DNA from 3 places in the Streptomyces sp. TRD_SC_5 genome. Region 1 is predicted to be linked to each of the others. Evidence: riboswitches for the same ligand, from Rfam matches in the RefSeq annotation. Region 1 holds a riboswitch; each other region holds the start of a gene.
The links. Region 1 has a riboswitch for cyclic di-AMP ahead of AC1P0E_RS20575 (transglycosylase family protein). Riboswitches for the same ligand answer to the same signal wherever they lie in the genome.
Positions count from the first base shown of each region.

Region 1 (3,852 bases):
CCGAAGCCACGACCTGGGACCGGGTCGCCGATTGTGAGAGCGGCGGCATGTGGAGCGCCGACCTCGGCAACGGCTACTACGGCGGACTTCAGTTCTCCCCGGAGGTCTGGCAGAAGTTCGGCGGTACGGCGTACGCGCAGCGCGCCGATCTCGCCAGTCGCTCCCAGCAGATCCAGGTGGCCGAGAAGGTGCTCGCCGAGGAAGGGCCGCAGGCCTGGCCGAGCTGCGCGCTCATCTCCGGCCTGACGGAGGGTGACGATGCCGCGCCGGGCGACGGCGCGACCGCAGAGCCGACCGCCGGGTCGACGGTCGAACCCAAGGCCGATTCGTCGGACGCGGTACCGGAGAGTTCGAAGGCTCCGGAGTCTGCCGACGCGACGGCCGAGGCGCCTGCCGGTGAAACGGGTGAGGGCGGGTCCACGACGGCCGCCGAGCCGACGACGCCCCCAGCGTCCGGTTACGGGAAGTCCGAGGAGCAGGCCGGGGAATCGGCCGAGGCGTCGGCCGAGGCGTCCAAGGCCCCCGCGCCGCCCGCCGTCGAGGAGGGCGCCCCCAAGGGCAAGCACCGCGGCGAAGGGGCCCGGGAAAGCGACGCTGCCGCATCCGGCGAATCGGGTATCGAGCGCGAATCGGCTCGTCATGCCTCCCGAGGTGACGGACCGACACGTGAGGCCGCCGAGGCGGAGGGTGCCGACGAGGCGGGTGAGGGCAGCTACACCGTCCGCGCCGGCGACAACCTCTGGGCCATCGCCGACGCGCACGACGTACAGGGCGGCTGGACCGCGCTCTACGCCGCGAACGAGAAGGCCGTAGGGTCCGACCCCGACCACATCGTCCCTGGACAGAGCCTCGATCTGGGCTGATTTCGGGGGGTAGTTCGGGCCACTATGTCCGGATTGAAGCAAGTGAGACAAGGGTCTCTTTGCCTCAACTCGCGCCCCCGGCCCGGACAGTCCCACCCCGCCGCCCCTGACCTGCACGGATGAGGGCGGGATGGAGGCGGAGAAGGGCGATATCTCCCTGATGAGCCTTTTTGAACATCAAGGGCTCATGTGTTTACCGTCGAACCGCTCGCCACCGCGGGCCCCGTCGACCGTCACGCCGAATCCTGCCGGCGGCCGGGGGGAACTGACGCGTAAAGCGCCGTAGGCAGGAGCGGGGGACCCAGGTAGGCCGCCGGGCCCGGACGTCGGAAGACGAACGGAACCGGCTTGGGGTTAAGCCGCGCGACGCAGGTACAGGTCGCGCGCCGGGCACTCACTGAGCCCGAACCCGACAGCTCACCTCGTAGGCGTCGGTGAGGAGATGTCGCATGCTGTTTTCCAGCAACGCCAAGCACCGTCGCCCGTCCAAGGCCACTCGGTTCGCCGCGCTCGCCGGTATCGCCGGCGCCGCTGTCGCCGTCCCGCTGATGGGTGCGACCTCGGCCTCCGCAGCCTCCGTCGAGACCTGGGACGCTGTCGCCCAGTGCGAGTCCGGCGGCAACTGGTCCATCAACACGGGCAACGGCTACTACGGCGGCCTGCAGTTCTCCGCTTCCAGCTGGGCCGCCGCCGGCGGCACGCAGTACGCCCAGACCGCCGACAAGGCCTCCAAGGCGCAGCAGATCGCCACCGCCGAGAAGCTTCTCGACATTCAGGGCCCTGGCGCCTGGGCCTGCGCCGGTGCCGGCGGCCTGACCAACGACGGTGTCGACCCGGGTGTCGACACCTCCGGCTCCTCGGAGAAGAAGCAGGAGCAGGCCGCCCCGCGCGCCGCCGAGCAGCCCGCCTCCCGCAGCGAGGTCCGCTCCGAGCCCAAGGCCCAGCCCAAGGCCGAGACCGCGAAGCCCGCCGCCCCCGTCAAGATCGAGAAGGGCGACGGCGAGTACAAGGTCAAGTCCGGCGACACCCTCGGCAAGATCGCCGACGCGAAGAAGGTCAAGGGCGGCTGGGAGAAGCTCTTCGAGCTGAACAAGGACATCGTCAGCGACGCCGATGTCATCTACCCGGGCCAGCAGCTGCACCTCGGCTGATCCTGCCCGCGACACCCAGAGCACCCCGGTCCGGCGCGATTCCCCCGTACGCGCCGGGCCGGGGTTTTGTCGTCACCGCGTTGCTGGGCTACATGCGTTACTGCCCAGTAATCCCAGTACGTCGCAACTTTCACGAAGACATACGTCCGCTATTGCGGGTATTCGGACCTCTTCTTGTCCCAGGGGGCGGGCGAACGGCCGATCGATGCTCCCGAGCCGGTTAGGCTCTTGGCGCAAGGCCAAAGTGACCCTGCACCCCATAGCGTCACATCCCAGAAGGAGATGCTCGTGCCGTCCATCGACGTCGTCGTAGCCCGGGAAATCCTGGACTCCCGAGGCAATCCCACGGTCGAGGTCGAGGTCGGCCTCGACGACGGCAGCACCGGTCGTGCTGCTGTTCCGTCCGGTGCCTCCACCGGAGCGTTCGAGGCCATCGAGCTTCGCGACGGTGACCCGAACCGCTACCAGGGCAAGGGTGTCGAGAAGGCCGTCCTCGCCGTCATCGAGCAGATCGGCCCGGAGCTCGTCGGTTACGACGCCACCGAGCAGCGCCTGATCGACCAGGCCATGTTCGACCTGGACGCCACCGAGAACAAGGCGTCCCTCGGCGCCAACGCCATCCTCGGTGTCTCCCTCGCCGTCGCGCACGCCGCCTCCGAGGCGTCGGACCTGCCGCTCTTCCGCTACCTCGGCGGCCCGAACGCGCACCTGCTGCCCGTCCCGATGATGAACATCCTCAACGGTGGGTCGCACGCCGACTCCAACGTCGACATCCAGGAGTTCATGATCGCGCCGATCGGCGCCGAGTCGTTCTCCGAGGCCCTGCGCTGGGGCACGGAGGTCTACCACACCCTCAAGTCCGTCCTGAAGTCCAAGGGCCTGTCCACCGGCCTCGGCGACGAGGGCGGCTTCGCCCCGAACCTGGACTCCAACCGCGCCGCGCTCGACCTCATCCTCGAGGCCGTCAAGCAGGCCGGTTACATCCCGGGCGAGCAGATCGCGCTCGCGCTCGACGTCGCCGCGTCCGAGTTCTACAAGGACGGCTCGTACGAGTTCGAGGGCAAGTCCCGCTCGGCCGCCGAGATGACGGAGTACTACGAGGAGCTCGTGGCGGCGTACCCGCTCGTCTCCATCGAGGACCCGCTCTACGAGGACGACTGGGCCGGCTGGAAGGCGCTCACCGACAAGCTGGGCACCAAGGTCCAGATCGTCGGCGACGACCTCTTCGTCACCAACCCGGAGCGTCTGGCGCGCGGCATCGAGGAAGGCGCCGCCAACTCGCTGCTCGTGAAGGTCAACCAGATCGGTTCGCTGACCGAGACCCTGGACGCCGTCGAGCTGGCGCAGCGCAACGGCTTCAAGTGCATGATGTCGCACCGCTCCGGTGAGACCGAGGACGTCACCATCGCCGACCTCGCCGTCGCCACCAACTGCGGCCAGATCAAGACCGGCGCCCCGGCCCGCTCCGAGCGCGTCGCCAAGTACAACCAGCTGCTGCGCATCGAGGAGATCCTCGACGACGCGGCGGTGTACGCGGGCCGTTCCGCCTTCCCGCGGTTTCGCTCTGCGAACTGATTGGGCACAGCGCTCTGCGAACTGATCAGGCACAGCGCTCTGCGAACTGATCAGGCACAGCGCTCTGCGAACTGATAGGCACAGCAAGGCGTAACAGCACAGCCAGTCGTACGTACGTCCCCGGCCGCGGTCCCGTACCGTGTCCGGGGACGTACGTGCGTAACGGCAGGGGAGGCGGGAGACATGGCCGGGAAGGACCGGGACCGGTTCTCCACCACGACCAGGCTGCGGCTGCTCGGCGAACAGACCGCCGCCCGTGTCTA
Region 1 is NZ_JBWZZS010000001.1:4,439,614-4,443,465, forward strand. It holds gene AC1P0E_RS20570 (transglycosylase family protein) at 1-863, shown strand, start outside; cyclic di-AMP (ydaO/yuaA leader) riboswitch at 1,132-1,309, shown strand; gene AC1P0E_RS20575 (transglycosylase family protein) at 1,313-2,014, shown strand; gene eno (phosphopyruvate hydratase) at 2,297-3,589, shown strand; gene AC1P0E_RS20585 (FtsB family cell division protein) at 3,773-3,852, shown strand, end outside.

Region 2 (3,852 bases), 1.6 Mb from region 1:
TGGTACAGCTGGTCGACCTTCGCCTTCACCTGAGCGGGGGTGAGGGCGGGCTCCGCGTGCCCGAGGCCGTCGAACGCGGTTGCGCTCGCCGCTCCGGCGAGCGCGAAGGTGACGGCGGTGCGGGCGGTATTGCCGGTGAGCGTGCGCTGCTTGGGCTTTCGGTGCGTGGCCACGAGGGCGTCCACGTCCTTCCGTCCTGTACGACGTCGTACGTCGCTGTACGTCGAGCCGCTCGCATCCGGCGGCGGCCCGCACAGGGGAACGGGCCGCCGCCGGACTCTCGGCGGGGTTTCCGACTGCCGTTCCGGGGAGGAGCGGCGGTGGGGAGTCGGTCACCTGGGGAAGGACGCTAAACCTGGGGGTCACGGGGAAGCGGCGGAATGACCGACAGTGCTCGAATTCGGCCTCTGCGTGAACGCGGTTGAGAAGCGAACTCGCCCCGGAAGCCAGCATTCCGCTCTTCCGCGACCGATACGTCGATGGCAGGGGAACCTGGCCGACCGGCCTGCTATGGCCAGAGCTAGGCTCCGGTTCATGGACGTACTCATCAATGTCTTCGTCGGTCTGCACATCATCGGCATCGCCTCGCTGCTCGGCGGCTTCCTGACCCAGATGAAGGCGATGGGCGCCGGCACCGCTCGCTTCAGCCCTGCGATGCTGCACGGCGCGCTGACCATGCTGGTCACGGGCGTGGCGCTGGTGGGCCTCAACCAGGCCGACGACCAGACAGTGAACAACCTCAAGATCGGCATCAAGCTCGCGATCCTCGTGGTGATCCTCGGCCTTGTGTACGTCAAGCGCGATGAGGAGAAGGTCGAGAAGGCGCTCTTCGGGGCGGTCGGCGGACTGACCGTCGCCAATATCTTCATCGCGGTGCTCTGGTCCTGAGCCCGGCCGTTCCCGGCTCTCTCGGCGTTCCCCGGCGTTCTCGCCGCTCCCGCCGCTCCCGTATTTCCGGCTGGGCCCGTCGCGCCGCCGACCGTTCGATCGCGTCGGCGGGCCGTTCGCAGGCCGTCGCGGCTGCGGAGTGCAGTGTCGGTGAGGAGACGGTCGGGAGCGGTGGTCAGTTCCCCGTCGGGGGACGACAGTCACCCGAGTGGTTGGCCCCGCCCTCGACAGCAGCCGCTGAAGGCGGGATCGGCTTCTCATCGTCCTGTCCAACCGAAGGACAGGACGATGAGAGAAAAGGCCAACTCAAATGCGGCCCTGCAGCAGGCTGTACGTCCCCGGGTTATGCCGGGCGGACGCTGCCGTAGATCGGCATGTAGTAGATCGATTCCTCGCGGACGTACGCGCCGGGCTTCGGGGCGTGGATCATCTTGCCGCCGCCGATGTAGACGCCGACGTGGCTGATGTCGTCGTAGAAGAAGACGAGGTCGCCCGGCTTGAGGTTGTCGGTCGTGACGCGGGTGCCGACGTTCACCTGGTCCCAGGTGGTACGGGGGAGATCGACGCCGGCGGCCTTCCACGCGCCCTGGGTCAGACCGGAGCAGTCGTACGAGCTGGGGCCTGCCGCGCCCCAGACGTACGGCTTGCCGATCTGGGCGCGGGCGAAGGCCAGCACCTTCTCGGCCTTGGCGGCGTACGCGTCACTGGCGCCCGTGCCCGTGCCCGTACCGGGGGACGTGCCCGTGCCGGGGGGCGTTCCGGCGCCAGTGTCTGTGCCTGATCCCGTACCTGTGCCCGTGTCGCTCTCGTCCTGCTGCGCCTTCTCCTGCCCGCGCTCGCGCTCGCGCTTCGCCTCGGCTTCCGCCTCCGCCTTGGCCTCCGCCTTGGCCTTCGCCTCGGCCTTGCGGCGCGCCTCCGCCTCCCGCTTCTTCTCCAGTTCCGCCAGCCGCGCCTTCTCCTGCGCGGTCAGCCGCGACAGCAGCTCACGCGCCTCCGCGAGCTTCTTCTGCACGTCCTGCTTCGAGGACTTGAGGGAGGCCTGCGACTCGGTGAGGCTCTCCAGGCTCCGTGTCGCCTCGGCGCGCTTCTTCGACGCCGCCGCCTGCTGCCTCTCGAAGTCGGTGACGTCCGTCTTCTGGCGTTCCGTCATCCGGTCCATCAGCCGGTTCTGGTCGAAGTACGCCTGCGGGCTGTCCGCGAGGAGCAGCGCGGCGGTCGGGGTCACCGACCCCGACCGGTACTGCGCGGCCGCGTAATTGCCGAGCTTGCGCCGCGCCTCGTTCAGCTTCTCGGTGCGCTGGGCCACGGCGTCGAGCAGGCCGTCCACGGACTTCCGCTGCTGCTCGGTGGCTTCCTTGGCCAGGTTGTACTTCTGCGTGGCCGTGCCGGCCTGCCGGTAGAGGTCGTCGACCTTCTTCTGTACCTCTTCGACGGTCGGCTTGGGAGCCGTCGGCGCGGCGGGCGCCGCGCCCGCTGTCTGGGCGAGCAGGCCGACGGAGGCGAGGGCGGCTGTCGTGATACCCAGTGCGGGTGCGGTGGTGCGTACACGGGTAACCCGGGTACGCGGCTTGCGATGCGACGCCAAGGCCGGCATCTCCTTCCGTGGACCGCCTACCGGGTTAGCTGTCGGGTTCGGGCGGAGAAACGGAAGGTGCCCTACGGTCCGTGGGAATGCGGACCGATTCACCCCAGGTGGTGCGTGTGGGTCCCCGGTTCCGGACTGCCGTGCGGGCAGGCCGAATTCGGCGTGGGCTGCCCGCTCCGGCGCTGTTCGCCGGCTGGGGTACGAGCCGCCCGACTCGGCACGCTAGCCAAGAGTTGTGACCGCTGGGAAGCCCGATGTTCGATATGCCCGATACGTTTTCGTGACCTGGCCGAGTTCGTTCCGTTGCGCGGTACGCGGGCGCGGTGGTGAGGGTCGCAGTGGGTGCGCAAGGTCACACTCGTCGGGCTGCGAGTGCACTGACGTGCACCGGCGTGCGGGGCGCTGGCGGGGCGCGTGCGGGGCGCCGGCGGGGCGCGGGGATTCCTCCGTGCCGATCTCGGCGGGCCGGGAGAATCCGGGGCGGGCTGTCGGTGGTCCCGCCTAAGCTTGGTAGACGATGAGCAGCCTCTTTGACGACAGCTTCCTGGCCGACCTCCAGCACTCGGAGTACGCAAAGGACACAGCCCCGCCGCCCCCCGAGGACCACGCCCCGGAGGAGGTCCCGCACGACCTCTTCGGGGGAGCCTTCGACGTACCCCCGCCGGCCAGGGACTCGCACTACCGGGACGGTGCGCCGCGCCCCGTCGTGGACGCCGCCGCGCTGCTCGACGGGCTGAACGAAGAGCAGCGCGCCGCCGTCGTGCACGCCGGGTCGCCGCTGCTCATCGTGGCCGGCGCGGGCTCGGGCAAGACCCGCGTCCTGACCCACCGGATCGCGTATCTGCTGGCCAAGCGGGGTGTGCACCCCGGCCAGATCCTCGCGATCACCTTCACCAACAAGGCCGCGGGCGAGATGAAGGAGCGCGTGGAGCAGCTCGTCGGCCCGCGCGCCGGCCACATGTGGGTCTCCACCTTCCACAGCGCCTGCGTGCGCATCCTGCGCCGCGAGTCGAAGAAGCTCGGCTTCACGTCCTCGTTCTCGATCTACGACGCCGCCGACTCGAAGCGTCTGATGGCGCTCGTCTGCCGCGATCTGGACCTCGATCCGAAGCGCTTCCCGCCGAAGGCCTTCAGCGCCAAGGTCTCGAACCTGAAGAACGAGCTGATAGACGAAGAGACCTTCGCCGGCCAGGCCGCCGACGGCTTCGACAAGACGCTGGCGCAGGCGTACGCGATGTACCAGGCGCGGCTGCGCGAGGCCAACGCCCTGGACTTCGACGACATCATCATGACCACGGTGCACCTGCTCCAGGCGTTCCCGGACGTCGCCGAGCACTACCGGATGCGCTTCCGTCACGTCATGGTCGACGAGTACCAGG
Region 2 is NZ_JBWZZS010000001.1:2,833,748-2,837,599, reverse strand. It holds gene AC1P0E_RS13010 (C40 family peptidase) at 1-185, opposite strand, end outside; gene AC1P0E_RS13005 (hypothetical protein) at 535-888, shown strand; gene AC1P0E_RS13000 (C40 family peptidase) at 1,232-2,473, opposite strand; cyclic di-AMP (ydaO/yuaA leader) riboswitch at 2,481-2,646, opposite strand; gene pcrA (DNA helicase PcrA) at 2,991-3,852, shown strand, end outside.
Region 2: it holds a riboswitch for cyclic di-AMP, as region 1 does, so the genes downstream of both, AC1P0E_RS13000 (C40 family peptidase) here and AC1P0E_RS20575 (transglycosylase family protein) in region 1, are expected to answer to the same signal.

Region 3 (3,852 bases), 2.0 Mb from region 1:
GCCGGGCACTGCGCCCGCGCGCCTGCCCGCTCGCCGCCTGCGACTGCCACATCGGCTACGTCCACCTGGAGACGCTGCCGCTGTACGACGTGTTCGCGGGCGGCATCCTGGAGCGCATACCCCGCACGCCCCGCGTTCCCGTCCCCCTCTCACAAGGGCAGCAGATCGGGCCTCTTCGCCTCGATGTGATCACCTGACGACTCCCCACGCAGCCGCCGCCCGATCCACGGCACCAGATACTCGCGCGCCCACTGGATGTTGTCCCGGCGCATCTCCAGCGAGCCGCGCGGCGCCATCGGCGGCCACGCCTGGTCCGGATCGGCCGGTACACCGAGCCCGAGCACCTGTGCGGCGCGCAGCGCGACCCGGGTATGGCCCTCGGGCGAGAGGTGGAGCCGGTCGCCGTCCCAGGCGCGCCTGTCCTGGACGGACTTGAGCGACCACAGGTCGAGCACCGGGCAGTCGTACCGGTCGGCGACCGCCCGTACGTGAGCGGTGTACGTCGCGATCTTGCCCCGCAGATGGCGCAGTACGGGAATGCCGCGCGTGTCGAAGCCGGTGGTCACCATGACGGTGCCCACCGCGTTGGTGAGGTCCGCGACGGCCCGCTCGAAGCGCTCGGCGACGTCGTCGGGGTCGCTGCCGGGCCGGAGGATGTCGTTGCCGCCGGCGCAGAAGCTCACCAGATCGGGGGCCAGTTCCTTCGCGCGCGGGAGTTGCTCGGCCACGATCTGGTCGAGGAGGCGGCCGCGTACGGCGAGGTTGGCGTAGCGGAACGTGTGCTCGGGGACGCGGTCGTCGAGGAGTACGGCGAGCCGGTCGGCCCAGCCGATGAACGCACCGTCGGGTCCGGGATCTCCGACGCCTTCGGTGAAGCTGTCGCCGATCGCCGCGTACGACCCGATGGTGCCTGTACTGAATGATCTCGAATCGTCTGCCACGTCGGCACATCCTTCACTGGAGCGAGTGACCTACGCCACCGTAGGGAGGGGTTGACGCGGCGTGACATATGACACCGGTCAAGATTCACCCAATCCGGAATAGACCCGAAACGCACGTACGCCCCCTTTTGCCGCCGGGCGTGGCAGCAAAAGGGGGCGTACGGGAGCGTCGTTCAGGACGGACCAGACGGACCAGGCGGACCTGACCGACCAGACGGATCAGACAGTGACGCCGTGGCCGCGCAGGTAGGCCAGCGGGTCGACGTCCGAGCCGTAGCTCGGGCCGGTGCGGATTTCGAAGTGCAGGTGCGGGCCGGTGGAGTTGCCCGTGCTGCCGGAGAGGCCTATCTGGGTGCCGCCGCCGACGCTCTGGCCGGAGGAGACGGACAGCGAGGACAGGTGGGCGTACTGCGAGTACCGGCCGTCGTCGTGCTTGATGACGACCTCGTTGCCGTACGACCCGCTCCAGCCCGCGGAGACGACGGTGCCGGAGCCGACCGCCTTGACCGGGGTACCGCTGGACGCGGAGAAGTCGACGCCCGTGTGGTAGCCGCTGGACCAGCTGCCGCCGGCGGCGCGGTACGGGGTGGTGACGCCCGCGGAGACCGGGGCGGTGAAGCCGGATCCGGTGCTCTGCGCGGCGGCGGGGGCGGGCTTCTCGACCTCGGCCTTGACCTCGGCCTTGGGCTCGGCCTTCGGGGCGGCGGGCGCGGGCGCCTTGGCCGCCGGCTGCGCCGGCTTCGCGGGTGCGGCCTTCGCGGGCGCCGCCGCCTTCGCGCCGATGGTCAGCTTCATGCCGGGCAGGATCAGCGAGGGGTTGCCGCCGACAACCTCACGGTTGTCGTCGTACAGCTTCTGCCAGCCGCCGCGCACGTCCTGCTCGTCGGCGATCTTGGACAGGTAGTCGCCGGCGACCACGGCGTAGGTCTTGGTGCTGGTCTTCTTCTTGGGCGTCGCCTTCTTGGCAACGTCCGAAGCGGCGGCCTGGCCGGCGGACGCGGCAGCCGGGGCCGCCTTCTCCGCGGCGTTCGCGCCGGTGGCGGCGATGAGGGGAAGTGCGAGTACTGCCCCGCCCGTTCCGGCGGCGGCGAATCCGCGCGTGAGCGAGTTGGACCTCGGGCGGCGGTGCTTACCCTTTGCGGGCATGGAACATTCCTCTCCGGCGCCTACGAGGTGAGCTGTCGGGTTCGGGCTGGAGATGCCCGGCCGCGCTGTTGCGCGACTTAACCCCAAAGCCGGTCCGGACGTGGAACATCCGGATGACCGGCGTACTTACCTGGGTCCCCCGCTCCTGCCACGCGTGAGTGAGTGTGGGTGCGGATTCCGGGAGGTGGCAGGATTCGGCGGTCCACCCGGATTGACGGTGACCGTAAGCCGACGCGGCTCCCCCGTACAAGCCAGTCCATTCACTCCGCCGTCGCCCCACAAGAATTCATGACGCAATTCCCGTCACCCTCTGTGGATTACGGATCTTTGGGCCCCGCCTGTGAACTGGTATTTACCCACGGCGCTTCGCCACGCACCGTCACGAATATGATCCTGCTCACCAGCGGTCTCACCATTTCCCGTACCTACAAGGGGAGTTAGCAGGACATAGTCCGTTTCACCCGAACAATCACTTACGCCCCATCCTGTAGCGGTAAGAGCAGGCGACTCCACGACAGGCCGCGCCGGGTCGGCCGAGATGGTTGCCCAACGAACCCATGTCGTATCGTCGAAACGCGCCGAAGTCGGCGAGCAGCGCCGACGGCAGACTTCAGGAGCCCACGTGACACAGCAGCTGCCGCAGGTCCCGTCGACAGAGCCCGAGCAGGAGCCCGAGCTTGCCGCCGTGCGCAACTTCCGTGATGTGGGCGGCCTGCCGACGGTGGACGGGCGGCGGGTACGGCACGGAGTCCTCTTCCGCAGCGGTCACCTGGCGCACGCCACCGCCGCCGACGCGGCGTTCCTGGGTTCGCTGGGCCTCCACACGATCTTCGACTTCCGCAACGAGGCGGACCAGCAACTGGAAGGCCCGGACATCGAGCTGCCGGGGGTGCGCAATGTCAACCTGCCATTGACGGACCCGGCCGACGGCGCCGTGTTCTGGAAGATGGTCCGCGACGGGAACCTCGACGAGCTGCGCGAGATCCTCTCGGACGGCAAGGCCGCGGACCGGATGTCGGCGACGTACCGCGTGATCATCAAGGAGCGTACGGCCGAGCACAGCCAGGTGCTGCACGCTCTCGCCGAGGAAGCCGTCCCCGCGCTCATGCACTGCGCGGCGGGCAAGGACCGGGCGGGCCTGTCCATAGCGGTGGCCCTGCTGGCGGTCGGCGTGGAGCGCGAGGCCATCGAGGCCGACTACCTGAAGTCGAACGACCCGCACCGCCGCTACAAGGTGCGCCGCAGCGACAACTCGTCGGCCGGGATGTCACCCGAGGTCATGGAGCTGCTCAGCCCGCTTTTCGAGGCCCGCGCGGAGTATCTGAACGCCGCCTTCGAGACGATCGAGGAGATCTGGGGCACCACCGACCGCTACCTCGCGGAGGGGCTGGGCATCACTCCGGAGACCCGGGAGCGGCTGCGGACGCGCCTGCTCGACAAGAGCTGATCACATCGAGTACCGGTGTCGGCCGCGAGTACCGGCGTCGGCCGCAAGATCAGCGCTGGCCGCCGAGCGTGAAGAGCAGGTAGACGAAGGCCGCGAAGAGGTGGCCCGCGACGACGTACACGAAGACGCGGACCGCCAGGCCCCTGGGGATCTTGTCCTCCGCGAAGCGGCGAACGGTGGTCTTCTCTTCGGGCTGCGGCATGTCAGGTCTCCTGGGGCAGGCACAGGCCGCCGGTGGCGCTCTGCAGCAAGGTGGGAACGAACAGCAGGTCGGCCCCGGCCGGGCCGGCGGCCGCGATGCGGTGCGGGGTCAGCGAG
Region 3 is NZ_JBWZZS010000001.1:6,440,408-6,444,259, reverse strand. It holds gene AC1P0E_RS29475 (STM4011 family radical SAM protein) at 1-197, shown strand, start outside; gene AC1P0E_RS29470 (SGNH/GDSL hydrolase family protein) at 150-941, opposite strand; gene AC1P0E_RS29465 (M23 family metallopeptidase) at 1,161-2,087, opposite strand; cyclic di-AMP (ydaO/yuaA leader) riboswitch at 2,090-2,262, opposite strand; gene AC1P0E_RS29460 (tyrosine-protein phosphatase) at 2,710-3,534, shown strand; gene AC1P0E_RS29455 (DUF6126 family protein) at 3,584-3,736, opposite strand; gene AC1P0E_RS29450 (helix-turn-helix domain-containing protein) at 3,738-3,852, opposite strand, start outside.
Region 3: it holds a riboswitch for cyclic di-AMP, as region 1 does, so the genes downstream of both, AC1P0E_RS29465 (M23 family metallopeptidase) here and AC1P0E_RS20575 (transglycosylase family protein) in region 1, are expected to answer to the same signal.